DNA from 4 places in the Phyllobacterium sp. 22229 genome. Region 4 is predicted to be linked to each of the others. Evidence: predicted binding sites of a transcription regulator. Region 4 holds the regulator's gene; each other region holds the start of a gene.

Region 1 (7,784 bases), on a different contig from region 4:
GGTGGCGCCGTTGGGATCGAGTCGGGGACGGCCATTGTCGAGAACAGCAACGTCCGTGGTTGTTCCGCCAATGTCGGACACGATGGCATTGTCGAGGCCCGTCATATGGCGTGCGCCGACAAGGCTGGCAGCCGGTCCCGACAGAATCGTTTCAATCGGGCGGTGCCGCGCAAATGCCGCCGAGACCAGCGCGCCATCGCCGCGCACCACCATGAGCGGCGCATGAATGCCGCGCCGGTCGAGAAATCCCTCCGTCGCCGCCACGAGACGGTCAATCATCGCGATGAGCCGGGCGTTGAGGACGGTCGTCAGGGCACGGCGCGGACCGTTCAGCTTGGCCGAAAGCTCGTGACTGCATGTGACAGGCAGACCCGTCTGCGCCCTTACAAGATCGCGAACGGCAATCTCATGTTCGGGGTTGCGTACGGCAAAATAGGCGCAGACGGCAAAGCCCGTCACCTCATCCTTGAGGCGCGGCAAGGCCTCCTGCAGCGCCGAGACATCGAAGGGCTGCGGACGGCCATAGACATCGTGGCCACCCGGCAGGAAGACAACGGGATCGGAGCCAAGGGCAGACCCAAGGTCCGCCTTCTCCAGATCGGCTGGCGAGAACCCGACCATGACAAGGGCGATCCGCCCGCCCTGCCCTTCGACAAGGGCATTGGTGGCCAGTGTGGTCGACATGGAGACAAGGCGGATATGGCCCGGATCAATGCGAGCCTCTTCGACAATGCGTTCGACCGCCCCGGAGATGCCGACACTCAGATCGTGGCGCGTGGTCAGAGCCTTGGCCTTGGCGATGACGCCGCGCGCCTCCGACCAGAGAACCGCATCCGTATAGGTGCCGCCCGTATCAATACCGAGGAAAATCGCGTTCTCTATCTGTGAATCAGCCATGATGCCCTGCGCCGTTTGTGGCAGGGTTATCCCATGACGGCGCAGACGACCAGTGGTCTGATTCTGACATTTGCCGCCGCAACGGCACAACAGTGCCGGAACTATTCGAATCTTGTTACGTGACGGCCCGTTACGTCACGGCTGGGATGACCGTTAATCCTCGTCCACCACGCGCAGGCGCAGTTGGCCCGTTGCCGATGCTGCCGAACGGCTGGCATCCGGTCCCTTTGCAGGTTCGCCGGCCGCCGGATCGACAAATTCGAGCGCCTCGATCTTCTGGCCGCGCTTTGTCACCTTGCCGGACGAGACGAGAATATCGTCAATATCCTTGCTGGCCTGACCGAAATGCGTCTGCAGCCGCCGGACCCGGTCATCCAGACGCCCGACATCTTCCATCAGGCGGATCACCTCGCCCTGGATGAGATGCGCCTGCTCGCGCATGCGCACATCCTTGAGCACCGCCTGAATGACCTGAATGGACAGCATCAGCAGCGATGGCGAAACGATGACGATGCGCGAACGATGGGCCTTCTGCACAATGCCTTCGAAATTCTCGTGAATCTCGGCAAAGATGGATTCCGACGGCACAAAGAGAAACGCCGTATCCTGGGTTTCGCCATTGATCAGGTATTTTTCCGACACATCGCGAATATGGATTTCGATATCCCGGCGGAACTGGGCAAGCGCCAGCTTCTTCGTGTCCGGCGTTTCGGACTCGCGGATGGCATTCCACGCTTCCAGCGGAAATTTGGCGTCGATGACCAGATTGGGAGCGCCATTCGGCATGCGAACGATGCAATCCGGCCGGCTTCCATTGGAGAGCGTGGCCTGAAACTCATAGGCCCCCTGCGGCAGGCCATCGGCAATGATGGTTTCCATGCGCGCCTGGCCGAAAGCGCCGCGCGTCTGCTTGTTGGCGAGGATCGCCTGCAGCTGGACAACCTGTCCGGCCAGCGACTGGATATTGTTCTGTGCGGTATCGATGACCGCCAGCCGCTCCTGCAATTTGGCCAGATTTTCATGAGTCGACTGCGTCTGTTCGGTCATAGTCTGGCCGATGCGGCTGGTCATTCCGTCAAGGCGCTCGCGGATCGACTGGTTGAGTTCAGCCTGGCGGGAGCCGAAAAGTTCGGCCATGGTCTGCATGCGGCCCTGCATCTCGGACTGGCTCTTCAGGATCTCAGCCATCCGCACTTCCGCATCGCGCGCACGGTCTTCCGCCTGTACTTCCGCGATCAGCCGTATCCGCGCCGAACGCCAGAGCGCAATCCCGCACAGGACGATGGCAAGGGCAACGATGACAGCCGCGGTCATCAGCGCGGTGCCGACCGATATTGAACTGGCACCAAGCTGAAACAATGGCTGGTCGAGTGAATGTGATGTTTCCATGGCAAGCAGACTAACCGATTCGGATGGCAAATGTGAGATCAAAACAAGAACATTTTTACAAATGATGGTCATGCCGGCACAAATGCCGTTTGTGTCGGATTGACGGTTGAAAGCCGAGATATTAGGTGATGCACATGTCTATCAAACCGCTTGTCATTCTTCCCGATCCGCTGTTGCGCCAGGTTTCCAAACCCGTGGAGCGCTTTGACGCTGATTTGCGCAAATTCTCCAACGATATGCTCGACACCATGTATGACGCGCCGGGCATCGGCCTGGCCGCCATTCAGGTGGCGGAACCGCTGCGCATGCTGGTGATCGACCTTGCCAAAGAAGACGAACCGAAGGCACCGCAGGTTTTCATCAACCCCGAGATTTTGTCTTCCAGCACCGAGCGCAATGTCTATGAAGAGGGCTGCCTGTCCATTCCGGATTACTATGCGGAAGTGGAACGCCCGGCAAAAGTGCGCGTTGCCTATTTTGACATCGAAGGCAAGAAGCACGAGATCGAGGCTGACGGCTTGCTGGCGACCTGCCTTCAACATGAGATTGACCACCTCAACGGCGTTCTGTTCATCGACTACATCTCGCGCCTCAAGCGTGAAATGGTGATGAAGAAGTTCAAGAAGCTTGCCAAGGATCGCGTTCCGAGTCGGCTGGCGGTGTAAGCCATGAGCCTGCGCATCGTCTTCATGGGAACCCCGGAATTCTCCGTACCGGTTCTCAACGCGCTCATTGGCCAGGGCCATGAGATCGTCGCTGTCTACAGCCAGCCGCCGCGTCCTGCCGGGCGGCGCGGACTGGAGCTAACTCCCTCCCCCGTTCATCGCAATGCCGAGGAATTCGGCATTGAAGTGCGCACGCCCAAAAGCCTGCGCAATCCCGAGGAACAGCAGGCGTTCCGTGACCTCAATGCGGATGTTGCCATCGTCGTGGCCTATGGCCTGATCCTGCCGACCGCCATTCTCGAAGGCACGCGCCTTGGCTGCTACAACGGCCATGCCTCGCTTCTTCCGCGCTGGCGCGGCGCCGCGCCGATCCAGCGGGCCATCATGGCGGGTGACAGCGAAACCGGCATGATGATCATGAAAATGGATGAAGGGCTGGATACGGGCCCGGTCGCCATGGCCGAAAAGGTCAAGATCACACCCGACACGACAGCGGGCGAGTTGCACGACCAGCTCAGCATGATCGGGGCAGACCTGATGGTGCGCGCCATGGCTGCGCTGGAACGGGACAGCCTCACCCTGACCCCGCAACCGGAAGACGGCGTCACCTACGCGTCGAAGATCACCAAGGTTGAAACCCGCATTGACTGGACCCTGCCAGCCATTGACATCCATAACCGCATTCGCGGTCTGGCACCGTTTCCCGGCGCCTGGTGCGAGATGGAAATCGGTGACGGCCTCGAACGCGTCAAGTTGCTGCGCTCGCTGCTTGCAACCGGTGCCGGCGTGCCGGGCACCGTGCTCGACGACGATCTGCGCATTGCCTGCGGAGAAGGCGCGGTGCGTCTGCGCGCGCTACAGCGGGCGGGTGGCAAGGCCATGGATGGGCAGGAATTCCAGCGTGGCGCCAAGATTGCGCAAGGGGCCAAGCTGCCATGAGCAGCATCGCCATTCGTCGCGTACAGCCCGCGGACCGCGCGTTGATCTCAGCTATCCTCGAAGAGGCCTTTGACGGGCCGGATGAAGCAAAGCTGGTCGCGCAACTCAGCGGCAATGGCGATGTCGTTCTCGAACTGGTTGCGGAGTTCGATGGCGCGCTGGCGGGCCATATCCTGTTTTCAAGGCTGCGCGTTGAGAATGGAACCAGCTTTGACGCGGTTGCGCTGGCACCGCTCAGTGTCGCCTCCGCCCATCAGGGCAAAGGCATCGGGTCCGCACTGATCAAGGCTGCACACGAACAGCTGGCGCTCATGGGCGAAACCCTTTCCGTTGTCCTCGGCGACCCCGGCTATTACGGCCGCTTCGGCTACACCCATGCGCGGGCATCGGGTTTTACCAGCCAATATCAGGGCGCGTATCTGCAGGCGCTGGCTTTCAGCGATGCACCTCTGTCGGGAACGCTTGTCTACTCCAGAGCGTTCGAGGGCCTTTGATGCCGCGCTACAAGCTCACCATCGAATATGACGGCACCCCCTATGCGGGCTGGCAGCGGCAGGAAAACGGCCATACCGTTCAGGCAGCCATCGAGCAGGCCATCTTCAAGTTCTGCGGCGAAACCATCTCCCTTGGCGCCGCGGGCCGCACCGATTCGGGCGTGCATGCGATTGCCCAGATTGCCCATGTGGATCTGACCAAGGACTGGAGCAGCGCCAAGGTGCGCGAGGCGCTCAACGCCCATCTGGTCGTGGCCGGAGAAACCGTTGGGATCATCAATGTCGAGCGGATGAGCGAGAATTTCGATGCGCGTTTTTCCGCCACGGGCCGGCATTATCTCTACCGCATCATCAATCGCCGTCCACCCGCGCCACTGGAAGCATTCCGCGCATGGTGGGTGAAGAAACCGCTTGATGCACAGGCAATGCACGAGGCGGCACAACGGCTGGTCGGAACCCACGATTTCACCACCTTTCGCGCCACCCAGTGCCAGGCAAAAAGCCCGGTCAAATCGCTCGATCACCTCAGCGTTATACGCAACGGGGAAATCATCGAGATCAGGGCATCCGCGCGCTCGTTCCTGCACAACCAGATCAGGTCATTTGCGGGAACGTTGAACGAAGTGGGTTGCGGCCGCTGGACGGCCGACGATGTCAGCGATGCGCTTGCCGCCCGGGACCGCAAGGCCTGCGGTCCTGTCGCGCCGCCCTATGGCCTCTACCTCGTCGGTGTGGATTACCCGAGTGTGATCGGCTCCGGCATGGCAATTCCCAGCACGCTCTGAAGAACGACCACCAGAATAATATATCCGGTAACCAGAATGGCGAAGAAGGCCGTCGTATAGGCATAGGTTTTCTTCAACGCCACATGCGTCAATCGATAGGTCAAAACGAGCGCGGCGGCGTTGAGCACGAGGTCGACACCCAGCGAGAACTGCGGCCGCGTCGGCATGAAAATATGAATCAGCGTGGCAGGCACAACCAGCCAGTTCACCAATGCGGAGCCCCAGTTGCTGGTGATCACATAGACACTGAAGCGGCTGCGCAGGCCAATGCGCGGGGCCACGAAAAGCAGCACCGCCAATGGCAGGACCCATGCGGTCAAATCGACAAAGGCGATCCGGCCGATCAGGGAAAGCCGGGTTCCCGTTTCAGGCCGGAAGGCCACCACATCATTGGCAAAAACAATCCAGCTCAATATCAAAGGCGGCAGCGATACCGTGATCGCATGGAATGATTGCCAGAAGCCGTCTTCGGACAGATCGAAGAATTCCAGACCGTCGGCATGGCCGTTCATGATCCGCCATGAGCCCCAGAAATAACGCTGGATGTCTTCAAAATTCAGCATGGTCGCTCAGGCAAAAAAGTCGGCAATGAACCGCTCGTAAATTTGTGTCAACGTTTCCAGGTCGGCGACCGCCACACGCTCATCCACCATGTGCATGGTCTGCCCGACGAGCCCGAACTCGACCACCGGGCAGTAATCCTTGATAAAGCGCGCATCGGATGTACCACCCGAGGTGGACAGCTGCGGCCGCTTGCCGGTCACGGCCTCAACCGAAGCGGTCAGCGTGCCGATAAGCTTTTCATCATGGGTGAGAAAGACATGGCTCGGCCGGTCGCGCCAGACAAGCTCGTAATTAACAGGCGTTTTCCGGCCTGGCCGCAGTTTGCGCCGCCCGGATGCCTTGTCGAGACGGTTATGGATTTCCGCCATCAGCGTCTCATCGGTCCATGTGTCGTTGAAACGGATATTGAATGTCGCGGTTGCCTTGGCCGGGATGACATTAACAGCAGGATTTCCAACATCGATCGTCGTGACTTCCAGATTGGTCGCCTGAAAGTTCTTCGTCCCCTTGTCGAAAGCCGGATAAAGCAGGCTGTCCACCAACGTCACCAGTCCGCGAACCGGGCTGTCGGCCAGATGCGGATAGGCCGCGTGCCCCTGAACGCCATGAACGGTGACCGTTCCCGAGAGCGAACCGCGCCGGCCGATCTTGATCATGTCGCCCAGCTTGTCGGGATTGGTTGGTTCGCCGACGATGGCTGCATCCCAGGTTTCACCCCTGGCCTTGGCCCATTCCAGCAGCTTGCCGGTACCGTTGATCGACGGGCCTTCCTCATCGCCGGTGATCAGGAAGGAAATCGAGCCCTTCAAAGCGCCATTCTTCGCGATGTGGCGGGCAACGGCGGCGGCAAAACAGGCAATGCCGCCCTTCATGTCAACCGCACCGCGGCCATACATCTCGCCCTTGTGGATCGCCGCCGAAAATGGCGGGTAGGTCCAGGCCGCCGCGTCGCCGACGGGAACAACGTCGGTATGACCGGCAAACATCAGATGCGGCCCATTGCCCGAACGTCTGGCGTAGAGATTTTCAACATCAGGCGTCCCGTCTTCGCTGAAGGTGGGGCGCTCAACGGAAAAGCCCAGCGGCGCCAGCATGGCTTCGAGCGTGGTGAGAGCACCGCCCTCCGCCGGTGTAACCGATGGACAAGCAATGAGTTGGGCGAGGTTGTTTACGGGATCTGTCGAGGATGTCATGTGCAAAGCGATAATCCAAAAGCAGCATCCTGTCACGCACTGGATCGCAATGCGTGCATCTGTTTTAATGGCTGACGATTGCGTCAAACCGGGGCTCGCCGATGACTGAAAACAATGGCCGTATTGTTGTCGCAGGCGCCGGCTCCATCGGCTGCTATGTCGGCGGCCAGCTTGCCGCCGCCGGAAAGGCCGTCACGTTCCTGGCCCGGCCCCGCGTGGCGGACGAAATCCGGCGCGCCGGCCTGAAAATTATCAATCTCGACGGCACGGAGCGGCTTCTATCGCCGGACCGGCTTTCCCTCACGCAGGACCCCGCCGCAGCCTTCAACAAGGCGCGGATCATTCTCGTGGCTGTCAAGAGCGGTGCGACGCAAGAGATGGCGGAGGTGATTGCCAGCCATGCACCCGCTGACTGTATCGTCGTCAGTCTGCAGAACGGTATCGGCAATGCCGGTGTTCTCCGAGAAAACCTTCCGGAGAGCATGACCGTGGTTGCCGGAATGGTGCCTTTCAACGTCGTCCAATCAGATGCAGGCGCGCTGCCGCTGAGTGTACGCCGCACCACACAGGGCACGATCCTTGTTGAAAACAACGCCGAGGGCCTGGCCGCAGCCCTGTCGACACCAGACCTTCCGGTCAGCCCGCACGACAATATGCAAGGCATTCTCTGGGGCAAGCTGATGATGAACCTCAACAATGCGCTCAACGCCCTGTCAAACCTGCCGCTTGCCACACAGCTTGCCGACCGCGACTGGCGCGTTCTGCTTGCCGATCAGATGGGCGAAGGCCTCAAGGTCATGAAAGCCCATGGCATCGTTGCAGCGCCGGTCCAGGGCGTCTCACCAGCGATACTGCCAT
Region 2 (7,784 bases), on a different contig from region 4:
GGACCGCCTCCGGTGTCGCGCAGGCCATGAAACTGTCGAGCGAGTTTATCGCCGGCGTTCTGGTTGGTGCGGGGTTGGGCTGGTTAGCTGACCGATTTTTAGGTACTTCACCCTGGGGGCTGATCATTCTGCTCCTCCTGGGGTTTTGTGCCGGAACGCTGAATATCCTGCGCTCTGCAGGACATGTGGCGGAGAACCGCGGATTTGAGCTCGACAAGAGCGATGACCGCGAGAAACCGGAATAAGCCTGCGGGCATGGAACGATATAGACGAGGTTAGCGTGGCCAACGATCCGATCCATCAATTCCAGATTGCACGATGGATTCCCATTGATGTCGGTGGAATTGACCTGTCCTTCACCAATTCGTCCTTCTTCATGGTGGCGACGGTTGCGGTTGCTTCAGCGTTTCTCTACCTCACTTCTTCCAATCGCGGCCTGATCCCGACCCGTCTGCAGTCGGTTTCCGAGATGGCTTATGAGTTCGTGGCTTCGACGCTGCGCGATTCGGCTGGAACCGCTGGGATGAGGTTCTTCCCGTTCGTTTTCTCGCTCTTCATGTTCGTGCTGACAGCCAATGTGCTCGGTCTGTTTCCCTATTTCTACACGGTCACCAGTCAGATCATCGTGACGTTCGCGCTCGCGATCCTCGTTATCGGCACGGTCCTCGTCTATGGTTTCGCCAAGCACGGCTTCAAGTTCCTTGGTGTTTTCGTGCCGTCAGGCGTGCCGGCTGCGTTGCTTCTGCTCGTGGTGCCGATCGAAATCATCTCCTTCCTTTCACGCCCGATCAGCCTTTCAGTTCGTCTTTTCGCCAACATGCTTGCTGGCCACATCACGCTGAAAGTGTTTGCGGGCTTCGTGGTGTCGCTGGGTAGCCTGGGTGCACTCGGCATTGGCGGCGCAATCCTGCCGCTGATCATGACTGTCGCGATTACCGGTCTCGAATTTCTGGTGGCTTTCCTGCAGGCCTACGTCTTCACCGTGCTGGCATGCATGTACCTGAATGACGCAGTGCATCCTGGCGGTCACTAAGAAAAAACTTCGCCGGCGGGCCTCCGCCAAACGCAATCTATCAATAACCTATTCTATCCAAAGGAGTTTAACATGGATCCCGTAGCAGCAAAGTACATCGGTGCAGGTCTCGCTTGTTTTGGTATGGCCGGAACGGCCCTCGGCCTCGGCAACATTTTCGGCAGCTACCTCTCCGGTGCATTGCGCAACCCATCCGCAGCTGATGGCCAGTTCGGCCGTCTGGTATTCGGCTTCGCCGTTACTGAAGCTCTGGGCATCTTCTCGCTGCTCGTTGCTCTTCTGCTTCTGTTCGCTGTTTAATCAGCAGACCATCGATACTGGCTGCGCGGCGCGTGGCCAGTATAAGATTTATAGTCAGTAGATCGGGAAATGCCCGAACCAAGGGGACAGCATATGTTTGTGTCTTCGGCTCAAGCCGCATCCACAACCGCTCAGACCGAGACACCTGCGCATGCCGAAACGGCTGCACCCGGTGCCGCGCCTGATGCTCACGGTACCGCGACCCACTCCGAAACGGGTGTGGCGCACAAAGGTGTTTTCCCGCCCTTTGACTCCAGCCATTTTGCTTCGCAGCTGCTCTGGCTGGCGCTGACATTTGCATTTTTCTACCTGTTCCTGTCGCGCGTGGTTCTGCCCCGCATCGGCGGCATCATCGAGACCCGCCGCGATCGCATCGCGACCGATCTTGATCAGGCTGCCCGCATGAAGCAGGAATCGGACGAGGCGCTTGCTGCCTATGAGCAGGAGCTTGCCGAAGCCAAGCAAAAGGCCGGCGGCATTGCCCAGAAGGCCCGTGACGAATCCAAAGCCAAGGCTGATGCGGAAACCGCTGAAATCTCGGCGGCTCTGGAGAAGAAGCTGGCTGATGCCGAGGCAAGCATTGCCTCCATCAAGGACAAGGCAATGGCTGGCGTCGGTGCCATCGCCGAGGAAACGGCGACTGAAATCGTCAAGAAGATCATCGGTGGAACTGTCGACAAGGCAAGCGTTACCGCCGCGGTCAAAGCTGTTCGCGGCTAAGGAGAACCATGATGGACGCAACATTTTGGGCCCTGGTTGGTCTGGTCATTTTCCTGGCACTGCTGGTTTATCTGAAGGTTCCGGGCGTTGTGGGCAAGTCGCTCGACGGCCGTGCTGATCGCATCCGCGATGAGCTGGAGGAAGCCCGTCGCCTGCGTGAAGAAGCGCAGTCGCTGCTGGCCGAATATCAGCGCAAGCGCAAGGAAGCCGAAAAGGAAGCTGGCGAGATCGTTGCCGCAGCGCAGCGTGAAGCCCATGCTATCATTGAGGAAACCAAGCAGAAGACGGAAGAATATGTTGCGCGCCGCAACAAGCTTGCCGAGCAGAAGATCGCTCAGGCCGAGACAGAGGCGGTCAACGACGTTCGCGCTTCCGCAGTCGACATCGCTGTTGCGGCTGCTGGCCGTATCCTCAAGGACAAGGTCGACGCCAAGACATCGGCTGACCTGTTCAAGTCTTCCTTGAGCGAAGTGAAGACCCGTCTGAACTGATTGAAGGCAAAATGAAATTTGAAAAAGCCGCCGCAAGGCGGCTTTTTCTTTGGGGTGCGTGGCCCGCGCTAAACGTCCCGGTTCTTCAGCGGTGCGAAACTGAAGCGGTGCAGGCCAACCACCGGTCCGTGGGTTTGCATCGCGCTGCGATGAAACGCTGTTCCATAGCCTGCATGGGTCTCAAGCCCATAGACCGGGTAGTGACGGCCGGCCTGTGCCATCATCCGGTCGCGGCTGACCTTGGCGAGAATGGAGGCTGCGGCGATGGAGACCGAGCGCTGGTCGCCCTTGATCACAGCCGTACCGGGGCAGGGAAGGCCGCGTGGCACATCCCGCCCGTCAATGAGTGCATGGCCGGGCAGAATGGACAGGCCGCATGTGGCACGGCGCATGGCCTCCAGCGCGGCTTTCAGAATGTCTGTGGCATCGATCGACGGTGCGGCGACACTGGCAATACCCGACGCCAGCGCGGTCTTCAAAATGATATCGAACAATTCCGCGCGCTTCCTGGCGGTCAGGCGTTTTGAATCGTCAAGACCATCGGGAATCCGCTCGGGATCAAGGATAACCGCCGCAGCGACAACAGGGCCTGCCAGAGGACCCCGGCCCGCTTCGTCGATCCCCACGATATGGGGTATGCCATCGCGCATGAGGCGGCGCTCCGCCGCAAAATCAGGTTTGCCGGTATCGAGAGGAAGAAGCAGAGAATCAGAACGCGATCGAGTCATGTTGCGGCGAGACTCGCATTCGTTCTGATTCTCTGCAAGGCCCCGATGCGGATGGGGTAGGGCATCGGGGCGTCCGTCAGCGGGATGGGGGGCGCCCGACGGATTTTCAGAAACGGGTTATGGCCCGTTAAAACAGCGACAACTGTTCGCTGCCCGCGGTTGGTACGAACAGGTCGGTGCGCAAGCGGCGCCTGGCGAGGTTGATACCGAGCCGCTTGGCGGCGATTTCAAACCGGCGTCCGATCTGCCAGGCATAGGGGCCTTCACCGCGCATGCGCTTGCCCCATTCCGCGTCGTAATCCTTGCCGCCGCGCATGGAGCGCACGAGAGAAAGAACATGGCGGTAGCGATCCGGGTAGTTGCGCAGCAGCCATTCCTTGAAGATGGGGCTGACCTCAAGCGGCAGGCGCAGGAGTACGTAGCCAGCCTCGCGCGCGCCCATGGCATAGACGCTGTCGAGTACGCGCTCGATCTCGTGATCATTGAGACCGGGAATGATGGGGGCCACCAGGGTTCCCGTCGGAATGCCCGCGTCGGAAAGTGCACGCAGTGCTTGCAGCCGCCGTGTCGGGGTTGAGGCCCTTGGTTCCATCGTCCGGGCGAGCTTGCCGTCCAGCGTCGTGACGGAAAGGCAGACCTTGGCAAGACCTTTCTCGGCCATGCGGGCGAGTATATCGATGTCACGCATGATCAGCGCCGACTTGGTGACGATGCCGACCGGATGCTGGTGCTCTTCAAGCACCTGCAGGATATCGCGCATGATGCGCCATTTCCTCTCGATTGGCTGATAGGGGTCCGTATTGGTGCCGATGGCGATGGTCTTGGCGGTATAACCCGGTTTGGACAGTTCGCGGTCGAGCATCCTGGCCGCATCGGGTTTGGCAAACAGTTTCGATTCAAAATCGAGACCGGCGGACAGCCCCATATAGCTGTGGGTGGGGCGGGCGAAGCAATAGATGCAGCCATGCTCGCAACCGCGATAGGGGTTGATGGAGCGGTCGAATCCGACATCCGGCGAGTCATTGCGTGTAATGATCGTGCGCGGCTTCTCGATCTGCACCTCGGTTTTGAAGGCAGGCAAGTCCTCGATTGTCTCCCAGCCATCGTCAAAGACATGGCGCGTTTCCGGCTCGAAGCGCCCGGATGGGTTCATGCCCGCGCCGCGTCCGCGGCGGCGCTCATGATCGATCCGCAGCCCGGCTTCCTCAACGAGCGCATTGGCATGCTGCGCCCGGCCTTGCCCGAAGGCGGCCCTGTCCGCCTGCACCATGATGTTCATTGGCATTCTCCTTGAGACCGGAGCGAGACTGAGTCGCTCATCACCGTCGCAACATGAATGTATTCCTAACAAATTATGAGAACAAAGCAAGAACAATCTGATGAAAAAGGATGATGGAAATTTCAATAATAATACTATAACTGAAATGGATGATTTCCGTCCTGATCGAAACCCGCAATGCCGATGAACCCTTGGCCAGAACGCTCGGCGGACTGGTGGGCGGAGCTGTCGAAGGTGTGTTGAGCGATGTCATCGTCATTGATCAGGGTTCAACCGACCAGACTCACCGTGTGGCCGATGCGGCCGGGTGCATTTTCCTGCAGGACCAGACATTGATCGATGGCCTGCGCCGTGCGCGCAGCGACTGGATTTTGTTTATCGAACCCGGTGCGCGGCTGATTGACGGCTGGATCGAGGCCGTGTCCATCCACGTGGAACGCATGCAGGGGCCAGCCTGCTTCACCCGCTCACATGCCCACCGGCGGCCGTTTTTCACCCGGGTTTTCTCGCCGGGCAATCCGCTGGCCGACGGGCTGCTGATTTCAAAGCGTCAGGCGATGGCTTTGTCGGCTCCGGGCAAGAGCGCCGTGGACCTGGCGCGCGGTCTCGCCATGAAACGCCTGCGGGCAGAGATTATTCCCGGCGCGGTGAAGTAGCTGTCAGCCCCGTTTCAGATGTTCGTCCAGCCGCGGCATGATCTCGACGAAATTGCAGGGCATATGGCGGTAGTCGAGCTGAAACTGGAGAATATTATCCCAGGCATCCCTGCAGGCGCCCGGTGAGCCCGGCAGCACGAAAACAAACGTGGCATTGACTACACCGCCGGTTGCCCTGGACTGAATGGTCGACGTGCCGATCTTGTCATAGGAAATGCGGTGGAACACCTCGGAAAAGCCGTCCATGCGCTTTTCAAAGATCGGCTCGAGGGCTTCCGGCGTTACGTCACGGCCGGTAAAGCCCGTACCGCCTGTGGTGATGACCACATCCACATCGGGGCTGCTTGACCAGGCAAGCACCTTGTCGCGTATCGCTTGGCGGTCATCGGTCACGATGGCGCGGTCCGCCAGCCGGTGCCCCGCCGCCACGATGCGGTCAGCCAGCGTTGTGCCGGATTTATCGTCATCGAGCGTGCGCGTATCGGAAACGGTCAGCACGGCGATCCCGACGGGTACAAAGGGGCGTGTCTCGTCAATGCGGGCCAAGATCAGTTCCCTTCCATAGTGCTACTGGTGGCGACGACAAACCATGCAGGCTGGCTTTGGCGTAACCGTCTTGCCGCTGCGTCAGCCGCCGCGTCGTCGCTGTAGAGTGCAAAGCAGGTGCCGCCCGAGCCGGACATGCGCGCGAGCAGCGGATTGGTGTCGATCAACGCCTGCATGCTGCCATTGATCGACGGCGCAAGCTTTTGCGTGGCTGCGAAAAGATGGTTGTCCGTCTGCCGGAGATAGGCGCAGACCTCCGTAAGGCTTGTCAGGGTAGGCAGGGCAGGCAGCGGAGGATTATCGCGGCGGGTCAGCGCGGAAAAGACCTGGGGCGTCGACACCGTGACGCCATTGTTGACGAGAACCATGGGCAAGCGCGGAAAGGCTGCGATGCGCTCGATCTTTTCGCCGATGCCGCGCGCGATCAGCGCCTCGCCATGCAGGCACATCGGCACATCGGCGCCCAGCGGCAGGCCAAGCGCGGCCAATTCCGTCAGGCTGGCATCGATATCCCACAGCGCACCCAGCGCACGCAGGGCCGCAGCGGCATCACTGGAACCGCCGCCGATGCCGGACGCGACGGGGAGATGTTTTTCCAGATGGATGGCGACGGGCGTTGCCCGTCCGCCATGCTGGCGGCGCAGGGCGTCCCGTGCCCGCAGCACCAGGTTTGTATCGTCGGCGGGAAGACCGGCACCATAGGGGCCGGACAGGGTAAAGGAATCGGCCGCCGCTTTCGTCACGCTCAGCCGGTCGCCGAAACGGGCAAACACGACGAGACTGTCAAGCAGATGGTAGCCGTCGTCACGCCTGCCCGTCACGTGCAATGCAAGATTGATCTTGGCCGGGGCGGTCAGGCTGACTGTGTGGTCGGGACTGGCAAGCATGGACACTCAGTCTTTGCGCAGGCGGTATTCACCGGTTTCGGGGTCCTGAACCAGTGTTCCCTGCGCCCGATTCTGTGCCTCTTTTTCGGCTTCGCGGACGCGCTGCGAGACGCGCTGTGCTTCCTTCTTGAATGAACGATAGCCATAATAGGCGGCGGCGCCGACAAGAGCAAAAAAGATCAATTGTGGCATCGTCTGTAACCCTCAACTACCGATATCATTCCTGTCCGCATTCATAGCATGGAGTTCCGGCCTTGCCAAAAAATCCTGCGCCGGTTTACAGGCCGAACCGCGACCAGAGCGTCCGTTCCTCGGCGGCGTCCACGAGCCCATTGGCCAGACCGCTGCCAAGGCCTTCGATCCGCACGCTGGCGGACGGAATCCTGCGCCCGAACAGTCCGCGCGGCTGCGAGATCAATTTTAGCTTGGTTTTGGGGCCATATTGCGACTGCAGATAGGAGCGCATGTCGCCAAGACCGTCGACCAGACCGAGTTCGACACCGCGCGTTCCCGTCCAGAACTGGCCCGTGAAAAGATCGGTGCTGGCGCTCAACTTGTCGCCGCGCCGTTCCTTGACCAGATCGATGAAAATCTCGTGGATTTCGAGCTGCAGGGTCTTCAGGTGTTCGACATCAGCCTTGTTTTCCGGCTTGAAGGGATCGAGCGTCGCCTTGTTCTTTCCCGCCGTATAGACACGCCGTTCCACGCCAATCTTCTTGATCAGTTCCGTAAAGCCGAAACTTGCGGAGACAACACCGATCGAGCCGACGATCGATGAAGGGTCGGCAATGATTTCATCACCGGCGACGGCGATCATGTAGCCGCCGGAGGCCGCGACGTCCTCGACGAAGACATAGACCTTCTTGTTCTTTTCCGCTGCCAGGTCGCGGATGCGCCGGTAGATCAGGCGCGACTGCACCGGAGAGCCGCCCGGCGAATTGACCGAGATTGCCACCGCGGGCGAATCCTTGTCATCAAAAGCCTTCTCCAGAACCGATGCAGTGGAGGCAAGCGAAAGATTTTGCCGGAATTGACCGCCGCCAGACATGATGGCGCCATGCAGGCGAACCACCGGTATCTCCACAAAATCAGGGCGCCAACGGCGCGGCAGCAATTTTCGGATCAATCGGGCCAATGCTTTCTC
Region 3 (7,784 bases), on a different contig from region 4:
GCGTGAGCAGCGCTGCCAGAAACGGCACGATGAGCAGCGGCCCCGACAGGGCAATCATCATCTGCCCGGTCTGAACCTCGCTGAAGCCCTCCACGCCGATATAGCGGATGGGCAGGAGAATCAGCAGGACGACGAAGGAATAGGCGGGAGCCGCCGCGAGGATCTGCACGCCGACAAAACGCGGGTAGCGAAACAGGCTGAGGTCCAGCATCGGCCGTGCCGCGCGCTGTTCGATGATCGCGAAGAGACCGAACACGATGAGGGCAGCGGCGAGCATGCCGATGACGAGCGGGTGCCCCCAGCCGATATCCGGCGCCTGCAATATGCCGCATGTGAGCAGCGTCAGTGCCAGCGTGAAGCTGATGGCGCCCGGCCAGTCGATGCCCCTTGCGCCGGGGTCACGCGATTCCCGTAGCCGGAAAACACCAAGGCCAAACGCGACAAGGGTGATCGGCAGCGTGACGAGGATAGCCGCCTGCCAGCCGAAATGGCTGATCAGCGTTCCCGAGAGAATCGGTCCGAAGGACAGGCCAATGCCGAATGTGATGCCGATCATGCTGAAGGCGCGCGTGCGTTCCTGTCCGTCGAACTCCTGGGCGAGCGCGGCCATGCCGCCGGAAAAGGCGAGGGCACTCGAAAGCCCCTGTGCGGCACGCATGATGTCGAACCAGACAAGGCTGGTGACAAGCGACAGCGCCAGCGAGAAAACGGCAAAAAGCGCAAGGCCTGTCAGGAAGACGCGTTTGCGCCCGTAATTGTCGGCGAGCGCGCCCGCCGCCATCAGGCTGCTGCCGAAGGCCAGCATGAAGCCATTGGTAACCCAGTTGAGTTCGACCGGGCTGCCGCCAAGGGCGCGGGCAATGGCGGGAAGTGCGACGGCAGGGCCGGTAAAGCTGACGGGCATGGCGAGGGCCGCCAGGCAGACAGCGGTCAGAATCATCAGCTTCTCCGCTGTACCGTGCGGATGTGTGTGGGCAGTCATTTTTCACCTGCGGTATCTAAATGTGGGAGGGAATGGTCGAATTCATGATACACAGGCTTTAATCATTGAAAATTGCGCCATATATCCCGAGATAGCGGACAATATTTCTCTAATAGAGGGACCATGGATAATCTGAATGGTTTGTTTGCTTTCGTGCGGTCCGCAGAAACGCTGAGTTTCGTTGCGGCTGGCCGGTCGCTGGGTATTTCCGCTTCGGCGGTTGGAAAAACGATTGCCCGGCTGGAGCAGAACCTGGATGTGCGCCTATTCCAGCGCAGCACGCGCCGCATCAGCCTCACGGCGGAGGGGCAGCTGTTCTATGAGCGCTGCCGCCGCATCATTGATGATCTCAATGATGCGGAATCCATGCTGTCGCGCACCAAGGAAGCGCCGCGCGGGCGCTTGCGTGTGAGCCTGCCGACGATCGGCTACCGTTTCCTGCTGCCGCATCTGCCTGAATTCGAACAGCTCTATCCGGAAATCGAGCTTGATCTCGATTTCAACGACCAGATCGTCAATGTGATCGAAGAAGGGTTCGATGCCGTCATTCGCAGTGGAGATTTGCCGGATTCATCGCTGATGGCGCGCCGGCTCGGTCCGTTCCGGCAGGTGCTTGCCGCGTCATCAGCCTATCTGCAGAGGCGCGGCAGACCGAGGGAATTGCGCGACCTGCAGCATCACGCCTGTCTGCGCTACCGTTTCCCGACAAGCGGCAAGTTGCAGGACTGGGTCATGGGAGGAGCAGCCCCGGACGTTGACCTGCATCTGCCCCCGGCGCTGGTATGCAACAATATGGAAGCGCTTTATGGCGCGACGGTCCGCGGCCTCGGCATTGCCTATATGCCGGACTTCCTGGTGGCCGATGCGGTGAAGGCGGGTGATCTGCACACGCTGCTTGACGACTGTCTGGTGCAGACAGGCCAGTTCTGGGTGCTCTGGCCTTCAAACCGGCATCTGTCGCCGAAGCTGCGGGTGTTCGTTGATTTCATTGCGCCCCGGCTGTTCGCCGGGACACGCCTGTAGCGCCGCTGCGCTGTTCCAGAACGGGGCTAGCGGTCAGCCCTGGCCGCCGTCGGCGATGAAACCGGCCGCCTGAATCCCGGCGACAGCGGCAATCTCGTCATTGTCGGATGTATCGCCGGTGATGCCGACCGCGCCGAGAATCTCTCCCTTGGCGTTCTTGATGAGAACGCCGCCTGCCACCGGGATGACGCGTCCGCCCGATGCTGCCACCAGCCCCTCGACGAAATGCGGGCGTTCCTTGGCGAATTTTTCAACGGTGCGCGAGCCGGTGCCGATGGACAGGCCGCCAAATGCCTTGCCGAAAGCGATCTCGAAGCGCAGCAGCGAGGCGCCGTCCTGCTTCTGGAAGGCCTTGAGGTGGCCGCCGGCATCGAGCACGGCAACGGAGAGCGGACGCATGCCTGCCTCGGTGGCCTTGGCAAGCGCTGCCTTGATGATGGTGTTGGCTTTGGAAAGTGAGAGTTGAGCCATGGTATCCTCTTGGGTTCGTATGGTCATAAAACAGGAAAAGCCGATCCGCCGTGCGAGCCGGATGCTCAGTCAAAACGGATCTGGCCTGGATTATTTGTCGAGGGAATCGAGCTTGCGCTGCATGGCGGCGATCTGTTCTTTCAGTTCGTCCAGCCCGGTGTCCTTCTTGGCGGTTTCGGCGGCGGGTGTTTCGTCGGCCTCGGCCGCTCCGGCCGTTTTGTTGAGCGGGAACGGCGTGAACATCCGCATGGCATGCTGCAGCATTTCGGTGTTGCGGCGAACCTGCTCCTCAACGAGCTTGACCGGCGCACTGATATTCATCATGTCGATCGGCGACTTGCCGAAGGCGGCGGAAAGCTGCTCACGCATGCGTTCCTGTTCCTTGGCAAAGGCGCTCATGGACTGTTCGAGGAATGTCGGCAGCACCACCTGCATCTGGTCGCCGTAATAGGCGATGAGCTGGCGCAGGAACGGAATCGGCAGCATGTTCTGCCCATCCTTGTTTTCCAGTTCGAAGATGATCTGGGTCAGGACGGAATGGGTGATGTCTTCGCCGGTCTTGGCGTCCTGAACGGTGAAATCCTCATTGCGCTTTACCATCTCGGCGAGGTCTTCCAGCGTCACATAGGTGCTCGTGCCGGTATTATAGAGGCGCCGGTTGGCATATTTTTTAATGACGACGTCGCCGGTTTTTGCTGCCATCAGAGAACTCCCCAACTCATGTCATCAGACTCAAATGGTCTGAATTTGCGTGCCCGCTTACTGATATGCCAGCGAGGATAGGGGGAAAGCGGCGCAAATCAAAGTGATTTGTGCGCCGCATCCATCGCGCAGATCATTCCAGCCTTTCTCGGCCCTGCGGGCGATAAATTTGGCTTCGCGGCGAATGCCCCTTGTCAAACTGACGCAGGGAGGGAATTCTGTTCGGGAAGCCAAGCTGAATGAATTCAGCATCTCAATGACAAGGAGACGTCCATGACCCAATCCATCGTTATCGCCAGTGCAGCGCGAACCCCCGTGGGTTCGTTCAACGGTGCTTTTGCCAACGTCCCGGCCCATGAACTCGGCGCTGCGGTGATCAAGGAAGTGCTGAGCCGCGCCGGTGTCGATGGTGCCGATGTCGATGAAGTGATCATGGGCCAGGTGCTCGGCGCTGGTGAAGGGCAGAACCCGGCCCGCCAGGCGGCCATGGAGGCTGGCATTCCGCAGGAGGCGACGGCCTGGGGGCTCAACCAGCTCTGCGGTTCCGGCCTGCGCGCCGTGGCGCTCGGCATGCAGCAGATCGCGACCGGCGATGCCGACATCATCGTGGCGGGCGGACAGGAGTCCATGTCGATGGCGCCGCATTGCGCGCACCTGCGCGGCGGCGTGAAGATGGGCGATTTCAAGATGATCGATACGATGATCAAGGATGGCCTGACCGACGCTTTCCATGGCTACCACATGGGCAATACGGCCGAGAACATCGCCCGCAAGTGGCAGTTCACCCGCGAAGACCAGGACAAGTTCGCCCTTGGCTCCCAGAACAAGGCGGAAGCCGCGCAGAAGGCGGGCAAGTTCAAGGATGAAATCGTGCCGTTCACGGTCAAGACCCGCAAGGGCGACGTGGTCGTTGCCGATGACGAGTATATCCGCCATGGCGCGACGCTTGACTCTCTTACCAAGTTGAAGCCCGCTTTCGACAAGGAAGGCACCGTTACCGCAGGCAATGCCTCGGGCCTCAATGACGGCGCGGCGGCCGTGGTGCTCATGAGCGAAGACGAGGCCAAGCGCCGCAACGTCAAGCCCTTGGCGCGCATCGTCTCCTGGGCAACGGCCGGTGTCGACCCTGCCATCATGGGGACAGGTCCAATCCCCGCCTCGCGCAAGGCATTGGAAAAAGCTGGATGGAAGGTGGAGGACCTTGATCTGGTCGAAGCCAACGAAGCCTTCGCGGCGCAGGCGCTTTCCGTCAACAAGGATCTCGGGCTCAATCCCGATATCGTCAATGTCAATGGCGGTGCCATTGCCATCGGTCATCCGATCGGCGCTTCCGGTGCCCGGGTGCTCAACACGCTGCTTTATGAATTGAAGCGCCGCAACGGCACGAAAGGCCTTGCCACGCTGTGCATTGGCGGCGGCATGGGCATTGCGCTGTGCGTTGAGCGCGTCAAGGACTGATCTTGCAAGAATGAACACGGGTCCGGCGTTTGCCGGACCCGTGCTCTGGCAGCACTAAATTTCCAGGCTGCTGCCACGTCTCTTTTTCAACAACACTAACTTTGATCCAACATGAATTAGGGAGGGGAAATATGACCAAAACGGCAATCGTCACGGGTGGAACACGGGGTATCGGCGCAGCCATTTCCGTGGCCCTGAAAGCGGCGGGGTACAAGGTCGCGGCAAATTACGCCGGCAATGACGACGCGGCGAAGAAATTCACGGAAAAAACCGGCATTGCCACCTACAAGTGGGATGTTTCCAACTATGAAGAATGCGCTGCCGGTATTGCCAGGATCGAGGCTGATCACGGCCCCGTCGCCGTACTGGTCAACAATGCGGGCATCACCCGCGACGCCATGTTTCACAAGATGACCCCAGGTCAATGGGGCGAAGTGATCAACACCAATCTGACCGGCCTGTTCAACATGACCCATCCGGTATGGACGGGCATGCGCGACCGCAAATTCGGCCGCGTCATCAATATTTCCTCGATCAACGGGCAAAAGGGCCAGGCCGGACAAGCCAACTATTCCGCGGCCAAGGCCGGGGATATCGGCTTTACCAAGGCATTGGCGCAGGAAGGCGCGCGTGCGGGGATTACGGTCAATGCCATCTGCCCCGGTTATATCGGAACGGAAATGGTGCGGGCCATCGATGAGAAGGTGCTCAACGAGCGCATCATTCCGCAAATCCCGGTCGGACGTCTGGGGGAGCCGGAGGAAATCGCGCGCTGCGTCGTGTTCCTCGCATCGGATGATGCCGGTTTCATCACCGGTTCGACGCTGACCGCCAATGGCGGGCAATATTTCAGCTGATCGGAAGCAAATCAGACGCCGCCGCGGGCCGGAAACGGTCGGCGGCGTTTTGTTTTGTGCGGCAGCGATTCCCGATACTCGCGGCCAAAGGTTAACGGCATTTCCTGAATCTTGTCCTATTTCCTTCCCGTGCGTTCGGTGATTGGTGCGACTCCCGCGCCTTCAGCACAAGATGTAGCCGTGAACAAAACGGGAAAGAATGCAAAGCGCTGATTCGTCGCTGATTCGTTCTTCCTTTGATCGAAGTGTTAATGGAACGGGACGCGCGGAGCCCGGATTCCTTAACTAACTATAAGGAAATATTACGATTTCCTTAACCGGGCAAAAAACCGGTTGACGCCGGAATGTCGGTTTTCGCGCCAGCAAGCCAAAGGTTAATGCGGATGAACGGATTCAATGAAATCCTGCCCTTGACGATTCAGCATCTTGTGCGACTCATACCCCGCAAAGCTAGATGTGGCCGTGAACAAAGCAGGAATCTGGTCCTATAGCTGATTCGTCGCTGATTCGTTCTGCTCGCGTTCTATTTCTTAATGGAACACTCCGTGAATCGGTTCGCAATTGTTTATCTTGAGGTCGCCGCATACTTTCTGTCTGATACCGATAGTGCTATCGGATAGAGCATGCCCGGCATGCCTTGCTGGTTCTGGTAAGGCCGTCGTGCCGGTGTTGGATATTTTTGATGAACCTTATGCCTACTCCCGAACTTCCCTTGATCCTGAGCGGCCGTGACGTCACCGCCGTTCTGGGGCCGACGAATACGGGGAAGACTCATCTCGCCATTGAACGGATGCTGGCGCACCAGACCGGCATGATCGGCCTGCCGCTGCGCCTGCTGGCGCGCGAAGTCTATAACCGCGTTGCCGAACGGGTGGGGCTTGCCAATGTCGCGCTGATCACGGGCGAAGAAAAGATATCGCCGCCTGGCGCACGCTATGCGGTCTGCACCGTCGAAGCGATGCCGCGCCAGACCGACATGGATTTCGTCGCCATCGATGAGGTCCAGCTCGCCAATGATCTGGAGCGCGGCCATATCTTCACCGACCGCATCCTGCACTTGCGGGGCCGTCAGGAAACATTGCTGCTGGGTGCGGCCACCATGCGCGGCATATTGGAGAAGCTGCTGCGCGGCATTTCGGTCGTCACGCGTCCGCGCCTGTCCAACCTGACCTATGCCGGCTCGAAGAAGATCACGCGCCTGCCGCCGCGCACCGCAATCGTCGCCTTCGCTGCCGAGGAGGTCTATTCCATCGCCGAACTGATCCGCCGCCAGAATGGCGGCGCCGCCGTGGTCATGGGTGCCCTGAGCCCGCGCACCCGCAATGCCCAGGTGGATCTCTATCAGTCGGGCGATGTGGATTATCTCGTCGCCACCGACGCCATCGGCATGGGGCTCAACCTTGATGTTGATCACGTGGCCTTCGCCCAGGACCGCAAGTTTGACGGCTATCAGTTCCGAGACCTGTCGCCGGGCGAAATCGGCCAGATTGCCGGGCGGGCCGGGCGGCACCTGCGTGACGGTACATTTGGTGTCACCGGGCAGATATCGGGCTTTTCCGAGGAACTGGTGCAGCGGGTGGAATCGCATGCCTTCGATTCCGTCAAGATTTTGCAATGGCGCACCGCCCGGTTCGATTTCTCCAGCCTTGACGCGTTGAAGCGGTCGATCGACACGCCCGCGCCGGTGGAGGGATTGACCCGGGCACTGCCCGCGGTGGATCAGCAGGCACTCGACTATCTGTCGAAAGACCCGGATATCGCGCCGCTGGCCAATACGCCGGAACGGGTGGCGCTGCTGTGGGATGCCTGTGCCTTGCCGGACTACCGCAAAATTGCGCCGGCGCAGCATGCGGATATTATTGCATCGATCTATACAGATCTCGTCGAACATGGTCATGTTAACGAAACGTACATGGGCGAACAGGTGCACCGGGCTGATACGACCGACGGCGATATCGATGCTTTGTCGCGGCGGATTGCCCAGATCAGAACTTGGACTTTTGTGTCGCATCGGCCGGGATGGCTGGCAGATCAGGCACATTGGCAAGAAAAGACGCGTGAAATTGAGGACAGATTATCAGATGCACTGCATGAACGGTTGACGAAACGCTTCGTAGACCGCAGGACAAGCGTGCTTATGAGGCGCCTGAGAGAGAATACAATGCTAGAAGCCGAAATTAGCCCTGCCGGGGACGTTGTTGTCGAAGGGCACCATGTTGGACGTTTGGATGGATTCCGTTTCACTACGGACAGCCAGATCGATGGAACCGATGCAAAAGCCGTGAAGGCTG
Region 4 (7,784 bases):
TCAGGCCGGGCATGGCCGCGAGCAACTGCTGGCGGGTCCGGTCATTGAGCCGCGACAGAATGTCCGCGCCGCCCTCAATCTCAGGCAGGATGTCGATCATCGCCTTGACCAGATCGGCATCGGCGGAGAACCGCATGTAGTGGCCGTTGATCGCCTCGAGCTTCTGGAAGTCGAAGCGCGATGCGCCGCGATTGATGTCGGAAATCTCGAACCACTCGATCATCTGGGCGTCGGACATGATCTCGTCGTCGCCATGGCTCCAGCCGAGGCGGACGAGATAGTTGCGCAAGGCCGCAGGCAGATAACCCATGGCCCGATAAGCCTCGACACCGAGCGCGCCGTGACGCTTCGACAGCTTTGCCCCATCCGCACCGTGGATGAGCGGAATATGGCCCATGACCGGGATAGCCCAGCCCATCGCATCATAGATGATGGCCTGACGCGCCGCATTGGTCAGGTGATCGTCGCCACGGATGATGTGGGTGACGCCCATGTCATGGTCATCGACGACAACCGCGTGCATGTAGGTCGGATTGCCGTCGGAACGCAGGATGATGAAATCATCGAGATCCTTGTTGGGAAAGCGCACATCGCCCTGCACGAGGTCGCGCACGAGCGTTTCGCCGTCCTGCGGTGCCTTGATGCGGATAACCGGCTTGAGGCCCGCAGGGGCTTCCTTCGGATCACGATCGCGCCAGCGGCCGTCATAGCGCGGCGGGCGGCCCTCGGCGCGCGCCTTTTCGCGCATTTCCTCAAGCTCTGCCGGTGAGGCATAGCAATAATAGGCCTTGCCCTTGGCAACGAGTTCCTCGGCAACCTCCCGGTGACGGGGCGCGCGCTCATACTGCGACACCGCATCGCCATCCCAATCAAGGCCCAGCCACTTCAGGCCATCGAGAATGGCCGTGACAGCCGCTTCCGAGGAGCGTTCGCGATCCGTGTCTTCGATGCGCAGCAGCATCTTCCCGCCGGTGTGCTTGGCATAGAGCCAGTTGAACAGGGCCGTGCGAGCACCGCCAATATGGAGGTATCCGGTCGGGGAGGGTGCAAAACGGGTAACAACAGGTGACGACATAAGGACTCCAACAGACGTCTCGGCCATTAGCCTAACATCCAATCGATTTGATCTGGCGTTGATGTAGCATAGGAGCGCTGTCGTGCAAGGGCATAGGCAGAATTGGAGGCAAATGCAGGGGCCGGCCACCAGTACACAAACGAGTGAACGGCAGTTTTTTGATCGTCCGGCGGACGATGAGCCGGGTATTGCGACTCAAATGCCGCGGGATAATGCTGTTGGCGCACCACGCGTGAGTCTGTCGGCAAGGCTGCGTTGGCGTATTGGGTTGGGGCGTGATCTGCTTCCGGCAATCTCCCAGGCATTCTGGCAGGACCATGATCGCGGCAGCCTTTTCCTGTTTGTTCCGGTTTTTGCCGGCAGCGGCGCCATCGTCTATTTCTGCCTGCCGTCGGAACCGCGGCTGAGCGCCATCCTCTTCGGATTGACCGCCCTTGCCGGGTTCCGGCTCCTGGCGCATGAACGGCATCTGGCGGGGATGTGCCTTTCAGCTGCCCTGCTGGTTGTGGCGGGCATGCTCTGCGCCAAGCTGGAAACACTGCGTCTGGATACGCCGATGCTCGGTTCTGCCGTCACCACGCGGCTGACCGGCCGCATCGCCGCGATCAACCGTGCCGGGCGGGGCGGCTGGCGCGTGACGATGGATGTGATAGCCACGGAACGCCCGCTACTGCGCTATGCCCCGACAAGGCTGGTTGTCTCGGCCCGCGCCCTGCCTGCGGATGCTGCCATAGGCGGCGGTTTGCGCGGACTGGTGCATCTGCGCCCGCCATCCGGGCCGGTGCGATCGGGCAATTACGACTTTGCCTTCCACAATTACTACAGGGGCATCGGCGGCAGCGGCTTCTTTCTCGGCAGGCCCGAAGCGGTTGCCCTGCCGGAACCAGCTGATTTGACGACCAGAACATTGCTCATGGTTGCCACAATGCGCCAGACACTGACCGATCGCATTGCCGGTCATATGCCCGGCGAAACCGGAGCCATTGCCGCGTCGCTGATCACCGGCCAGCGCGATGGCATCAGCGACGCCACCAACAACGCCATGCGGCTGAGCGGCCTGTCGCACATCCTCTCCATCTCGGGATTGCACATGGCGCTCGTCGCCGGAATCGTTATCGGCTCGCTGCGTGCCGGCATGGCCTTTTTCCCGGACTTCGCCGCGCGCTATCCGATCAAGAAGTTTTCGGCCTGCGCGGCGTTGCTGGCGTCGGCGTTCTATCTGCTGCTCTCTGGTATGGACGTGGCGGCCCAGCGCAGCTTTGTCATGCTCGGCGTGATGCTTGTCGCCATGACGGCGGATCGTGCCGCCTTGTCTTTGCGCAATGTCGCTCTGGCTGCTCTGGTGACCATCGCCATCGCGCCGCATGAGGTGATGGGGCCAAGCTTCCAGATGTCCTACTCGGCCACCGCCGCACTGATCGCATTTTACGGCTGGTGGTCGCCGCGCAGGACCGCCCGGAATGCCCGGAGTGCATCCCGCAGCGGCCTCTTGCTGCAATTGCCCGGCAGGATCGGCGACCATGTCAGTGATATCGCCCTCACATCTCTGGTCGCCGGGTCGGCCAGCGCGATCTTTGCCGCCTACCATTTCAACAATACCGCGCCGCTTGGACTGATCGGCAACGCATTTGCCTTGCCCGCGGTCTCGGTTCTGGTCATGCCCTTCGCCGTACTGGCGCTGCTGCTGATGCCGTTCGATCTGGATTTTCTGGCATTTTCCGTCATGGAACGCGGCATCGACCTCGTGGTCTTCATTGCCCATCACGTGGCGGCACTCTCGCCCTCGGGCAATCCCGGTCCGATGCCGCAGCCGAGCCTGATCCTGATGAGCGTGGGGCTTGTGATCCTCATTCTCCCGTCATCATGGCTGCGCCTGTGCAGCCTGCCGCTGTTTGCTGCCGCCGCCCTGATCATGGCACGCGCAGCGCTGCCGGATATCGTCCTGTCGGAGGATGGCCGGCTGGCCGGTGCGCGCAATGGCACGGCGTTGATGATCAATCGCCCGCTGGGCGGTGCCTTCACCCTCGACAACTGGCGGCAGGGCTATGGGCTGGATCAGATCGTCAAACCGGCAGGAAGCGGCAAAGTAGCAGTGGAGGGCGCGTTCGAATGCGCCGGAAAGCTCTGTATCACGCGTGAACCGGGCGGCCTCATCATTGCCTATACGGATGATCCCGCGCAACGGGATGCGGCCTGCAACGCGGGCAATATTGTCGTGCTGGGCTTTGCCGGTGTCGAAGCCGCTTGCCCCGTGCCCGGCCCGATGGTGATCACGCGCCGCGATCTGGCGTTGAACGGCGCCGCCGAAATCCGGTTTGGCCCGGCTGCGCAAGGGCAGGGCGACCTGACGGATGTATCGAAAGCCACAGAAGCATTGGAGCAAAGGCTGTTGTCCGCCCGTCTGACCTTCGCGATAGGTCCGCCCAACCGGCCATGGAACAGCTATCGCATCCATTCCAATGCGGCGCGCAACCGGCCGGAGCGTTCACACAAGGCCCATGCGGCCAAAGGCGTCCCGAACAATGCCGAACGGGACGCGGCGGACGGTCAGTAACGGCGGATCAGGCCGACAAGCTTGCCCTGAACCCGCACGCGGTCCGGTCCGAAGATCCGCGTTTCATAGGCAGGATTGGCCGCTTCCAGGGCAATCGAGGCACCCTTGCGGCGAAACCGCTTGAGGGTGGCTTCCTCGTCATCGACCAGCGCCACGATGATTTCGCCGGGGCTCGCGGTGTCGCCGCGCTTGATGACAACCGTATCGCCGTCAAAAATGCCCGCTTCGATCATCGAGTCACCCTTGACCTCAAGCGCGTAATGCTCGCCGCTGCCGATCATATCAGGCGGCAGGCTGAGCATGTGGGTCTGGTTCTGGATGGCGGAAATCGGCACACCGGCGGCAATCCGGCCCATGACGGGAATGCTGACATTGGCAGGCATGTCCATGTCATTGGAGGCGCGCGGCTGCGGTTTCGGCGGGGCCACATTGCGTCCGAGACTGCCCTCGATGACGCTCGGCTCGAACTTTCTCTGGCTGTTGAGGCCGGGTGCGATGGAGTCCGGCAGGCGCAGGACTTCCAGCGCGCGTGCCCGGTTGGCAAGCCGGCGAATGAAGCCGCGCTCTTCCAGCGCGGTGATCAGCCGGTGAATGCCGGATTTGGAGGCCAGATCCAGCGCATCCTTCATTTCGTCGAAGGATGGCGGAATGCCTGTCTCCTTCAGACGCTCATGAATGAAGAGAAGAAGTTCATGTTGTTTACGCGTGAGCATCGGCGATCCTTTAGCAGGGAATCGGAAAAACAAAACCAGAACAAACACTATCTGTTCCAGCATTGTTCTACAAGTGCTTAATATTCCGTTGCGGCAATGCTGGAAGCTTGGTTACGGGGCATGTGCGGGCAGAAATGCACCCATTCGGGGCATTGTTCCGTCGGTTTCCAATTGGATATCACAGTATCATGACAGCTTTCGTCCGAATCGCCGAGCGCAGACGCTTGACCAGGCGATGTCACCGGCGCGGGGCGACGGGCGGACCGCTCGACTGGCGCAGGATAAGTTCTACGGGCCATATCTCGTGGATGTTCTCGACCGGTTCGCCGTCGAGGACACGCACCAGCAGCTCGGCAATACGCGACCCGGCGGAGCGGATCGACGACCGGGTGGTGGTCATGGCCGGCACCATGTTGCTGGCATTGAGATAGGGAAACACGTCGTCATGGGCGATCACGGAGACTTCCTTGCCCAGTTCGTAGCCCTTTGAGCGGATGGCGCGGAAAATGCCGAGCGCCGTCATCATCGAGCCGGCGAGAATAGCCGTGGGATGCGGCGTATAGGACAAAAGCCGCTGTGCCTCGTGAAAACCGGTCTCGTCGGAAAAACGTTCATGCACGATGAAGCGCGGATCAACGGCAATGCCGCGCTCGACCAGCGCTTCGCGATAACCCATTTCGCGGTGTTCGGAAAACGTATGGCCCTTCAGCCCGTCAATCATCGCGATATGCCGGTGGCCAAGATCGATCAGATGCGATGCCGCCTGCCGGAAGGCGCCGGCATTGTCGATGTCGAGCCAGGCATGCGGGGCGGCGATATTGGTTCGCCCGTGCAGCACGAAGGGAAATTTCGCTTCCGTCAGCATGGCCACGCGCTCGTCCATCAGGGTGGGGCCGGTGATGATGATGCCGTCCACGCGCTTGCTGGAAATCAGCCGCCGGTAAGCCGCAAGCTCGTCATTGTTAATGCTCGGGCTCATCAGCAGGTCCATTTCGTGCTGCGACAGCTGTTCGGCCAGACCGGAGAAGAATTCGCTCGTATGCGGGCCGAAACGTTCGCTGCGGTCGCGCGGCATCAGGATGCCGATGGCGCCGATACGGCCTATGGCAAGGCGGCGGGCATTGGCATTGGCACTATAGCCGTATTTTTGCGCCGCCTGGCTGACGCGCTCACGCGTGGCCTTGTTGACTTCGGGATAGCCGTTCAGGGCGCGACTGACGGTCGTTTGCGAGAGGCCCAGTTGTTCAGCCAGTTCCTTGAGTTTCATGGCACGCAATCCAATACGGTGTATTCAGGCAATGCAGATATGACTCCAAATACTAAACATAACCAGAGCCTAAATTCAAAGCGCTTTGGGTAATTGCTCGCGATATTGTGATCTTTGGTTGGCGAGATGCGGTTTCAGCGGTGCACCAACAGGGAATTCACATGTTGAGATATTTCGCATAATATATTGTAATTTATATGCAATATGTTTGATCAGGACGCCGCCAGCCAAGGCATCCGGCTTATCCCGCCAATTTGCGGCTTGACAGGCCGGAGGGGCTTTGTCATTTTTCATTCAAAGCGCTTTGAATTTTGATGTTTCAAATGATTTCCAAAGCGCTTCAGGAGGAGTTTTTGAGGAGGAGCCAAGCATCGCTGCGATGTGCGGCAGCCGATTCTGTCAGATTTTTGGGAGGAAATCATGAAAGCCAAATCATTCATTGCGACCCTTTTGACCACGACCTTGCTGGCGTCGGGGGCTTTTGCCGCCAATCTGGCGATTGTATCCGGCGACACTGGCAATGGACGCGAATTCCTGCGCAAGCAGCTTGACCAGTTCGAGAAGGAAACCGGCAACAAGGTGTCGATCGTTGCCATGCCTGCCAACAGTTCCGACAATTTCGGCCAGTACCGCCTGTGGCTCGCCGCCGGGAATACGGATATCGACGTCTACCGCACCGACGTGATCTGGGCGCCGCAGCTGGCCGACCAGTTCCTCGACCTGAAGGAAGCCGCCAAGGACGTCATCGACCAGCACATCCCTTCGATCATCGAAAGCCAGACCGTCGGCGGCAAGCTGGTCGCCCTGCCGATGTTCACCGATGCTCCGGCGCTCTATTACCGCAAGGACCTGCTGGAAAAGTACAAGAAGCCGGTGCCGAAAACCTGGGACGAGATGGCGGCAACCGCCAAGGAAATCCAGGACGGCGAACGGGCGGGCGGCAACAAGAGCATTTATGGCTTTGTTTTCCAGGCCAATGCCTATGAGGGCCTGACCTGCAACGCGCTCGAATGGGTAAAATCCTCGGGCGGCGGGCAGATCGTCGAGGCGGACGGCACGATTTCGATCAACAATCCGGAAGCGGCAGCAGCCATCGACCGTGCCAAGGGCTGGGTCGACACCATTTCGCCCAAGGGCGTGCTTGCCTACACCGAGGAAGAGGCGCGCGGCGTCTGGCAGACCGGCAATTCCGTTTTCATGCGCAACTGGCCCTATGCCTATGCGCTGGCCGGGGCCGATGGCAGCGCCATCAAGGGCAAGTTCGATGTGGCGCCTCTGCCGAGCGGCAAGGAAGGCCAAAGCTCCGCCGCAACGCTTGGCGGCTGGAACCTGGCGGTTTCAAAATATTCGAAGGCACCCGAAGAGGCGATCAAGCTTGCGCTGTTCCTCGGCTCGCCCGCACAGCAGAAGGCGCGGGCGATTTCCCAGGCCAGCATGCCGACCATCAAGGCGCTCTATGACGACAAGGACATCGCCGCCGCGCAGCCGCTGATTCCAAACTGGAAACCGGTGTTTGAAAATTCCGTTCCGCGCCCCTCGGCGCCGACGAAGGTGAAATACAATGAAGTGTCCAACATGTTCTGGAGCGCGGTCCACGATACATTATCGGGCAATGGCACCGCTGCCGAAAACCTTGAGCTTCTGGAAGCAAAGCTGACTGAACTCAAGGGAAACAGCTGGTAGGCCCCTGCCAGCAAAGGGCACGGTGCGGATGGCGTTCACAACCTCCCGAACCCCGTTCGCACCGTTTGCCTGACGCTTTCGCTTCATCTGGAACCACACGGGCAGGAATACGAGCATGACGCCTTCCACCGCACGTTCAGAGCTTTTGCGGCAGCGCGCCCGTTCGGCGCAGCTGTTTCTCATTCCGATGATCATCGCGCTGGCCATCGTTGCCGGCTGGCCCTTGCTTCGGACAATCTATTTCTCGTTCACCGATGCCTCGCTGACCAATATGGGCGCGGCCAAATGGGTGGGATTCAAGAACTATCTCTCGTGGATCCAGCTGAAGAGCGGCCGCACGATCTTTTCAGGACTTCTGGTCGATCCGACCTGGTGGAACGCCGTGTGGAACACGGTCCGCTTCAGCATCATCTCCGTGGCGCTGGAAGCCTTTTTCGGCATGATCGTCGCGCTTGTTCTGAATGCCGAGTTCAAGGGCAGGGGCATTGTCCG

Evidence for each region. Region 4 encodes LexA, which represses DNA repair genes until DNA is damaged. Its sites were predicted from a motif close to TGTTCNNNNTGTGTTCNG; they were not measured.
Region 1: ACTJJ7_RS21880 (DNA recombination protein RmuC) is a predicted target of LexA. The motif match lies at 2,321-2,338, and genes of this name have one in related genera.
Region 2: ACTJJ7_RS05105 (glycosyl transferase family 2) is a predicted target of LexA. The motif match lies at 4,629-4,646, and genes of this name have one in related genera.
Region 3: ACTJJ7_RS08100 (helicase-related protein) is a predicted target of LexA. The motif match lies at 6,002-6,019, and genes of this name have one in related genera.

Annotation. Positions count from the first base shown of each region.
Region 1 is NZ_JBQEPA010000020.1:101,382-109,165, forward strand. It holds gene ACTJJ7_RS21875 (hydantoinase/oxoprolinase N-terminal domain-containing protein) at 1-897, opposite strand, end outside; gene ACTJJ7_RS21880 (DNA recombination protein RmuC) at 1,051-2,286, opposite strand; gene def (peptide deformylase) at 2,421-2,951, shown strand; gene fmt (methionyl-tRNA formyltransferase) at 2,961-3,890, shown strand; gene ACTJJ7_RS21895 (GNAT family N-acetyltransferase) at 3,887-4,384, shown strand; gene truA (tRNA pseudouridine(38-40) synthase TruA) at 4,384-5,169, shown strand; gene ACTJJ7_RS21905 (hypothetical protein) at 5,121-5,732, opposite strand; gene dapE (succinyl-diaminopimelate desuccinylase) at 5,739-6,926, opposite strand; gene ACTJJ7_RS21915 (2-dehydropantoate 2-reductase) at 7,028-7,784, shown strand, end outside.
Region 2 is NZ_JBQEPA010000003.1:229,098-236,881, reverse strand. It holds gene ACTJJ7_RS05140 (AtpZ/AtpI family protein) at 1-245, shown strand, start outside; gene ACTJJ7_RS05135 (F0F1 ATP synthase subunit A) at 281-1,033, shown strand; gene ACTJJ7_RS05130 (F0F1 ATP synthase subunit C) at 1,106-1,333, shown strand; gene ACTJJ7_RS05125 (F0F1 ATP synthase subunit B) at 1,427-2,053, shown strand; gene ACTJJ7_RS05120 (F0F1 ATP synthase subunit B) at 2,065-2,544, shown strand; gene ACTJJ7_RS05115 (ribonuclease HII) at 2,613-3,272, opposite strand; gene ACTJJ7_RS05110 (PA0069 family radical SAM protein) at 3,400-4,551, opposite strand; gene ACTJJ7_RS05105 (glycosyl transferase family 2) at 4,701-5,207, shown strand; gene moaB (molybdenum cofactor biosynthesis protein B) at 5,211-5,753, opposite strand; gene ACTJJ7_RS05095 (4-(cytidine 5'-diphospho)-2-C-methyl-D-erythritol kinase) at 5,756-6,646, opposite strand; gene ACTJJ7_RS05090 (hypothetical protein) at 6,647-6,832, opposite strand; gene ACTJJ7_RS05085 (S49 family peptidase) at 6,918-7,775, opposite strand.
Region 3 is NZ_JBQEPA010000005.1:179,329-187,112, forward strand. It holds gene ACTJJ7_RS08070 (MFS transporter) at 1-940, opposite strand, end outside; gene ACTJJ7_RS08075 (LysR family transcriptional regulator) at 1,106-2,005, shown strand; gene ACTJJ7_RS08080 (GlcG/HbpS family heme-binding protein) at 2,039-2,476, opposite strand; gene phaR (polyhydroxyalkanoate synthesis repressor PhaR) at 2,567-3,178, opposite strand; gene ACTJJ7_RS08090 (acetyl-CoA C-acetyltransferase) at 3,452-4,636, shown strand; gene phbB (acetoacetyl-CoA reductase) at 4,768-5,493, shown strand; gene ACTJJ7_RS08100 (helicase-related protein) at 6,176-7,784, shown strand, end outside.
Region 4 is NZ_JBQEPA010000001.1:112,758-120,541, forward strand. It holds gene gltX (glutamate--tRNA ligase) at 1-1,075, opposite strand, end outside; gene ACTJJ7_RS00520 (ComEC/Rec2 family competence protein) at 1,344-3,629, shown strand; gene lexA (transcriptional repressor LexA) at 3,623-4,342, opposite strand; gene ACTJJ7_RS00530 (substrate-binding domain-containing protein) at 4,581-5,609, opposite strand; gene ACTJJ7_RS00535 (hypothetical protein) at 5,685-5,903, opposite strand; gene ACTJJ7_RS00540 (ABC transporter substrate-binding protein) at 6,030-7,292, shown strand; gene ACTJJ7_RS00545 (carbohydrate ABC transporter permease) at 7,408-7,784, shown strand, end outside.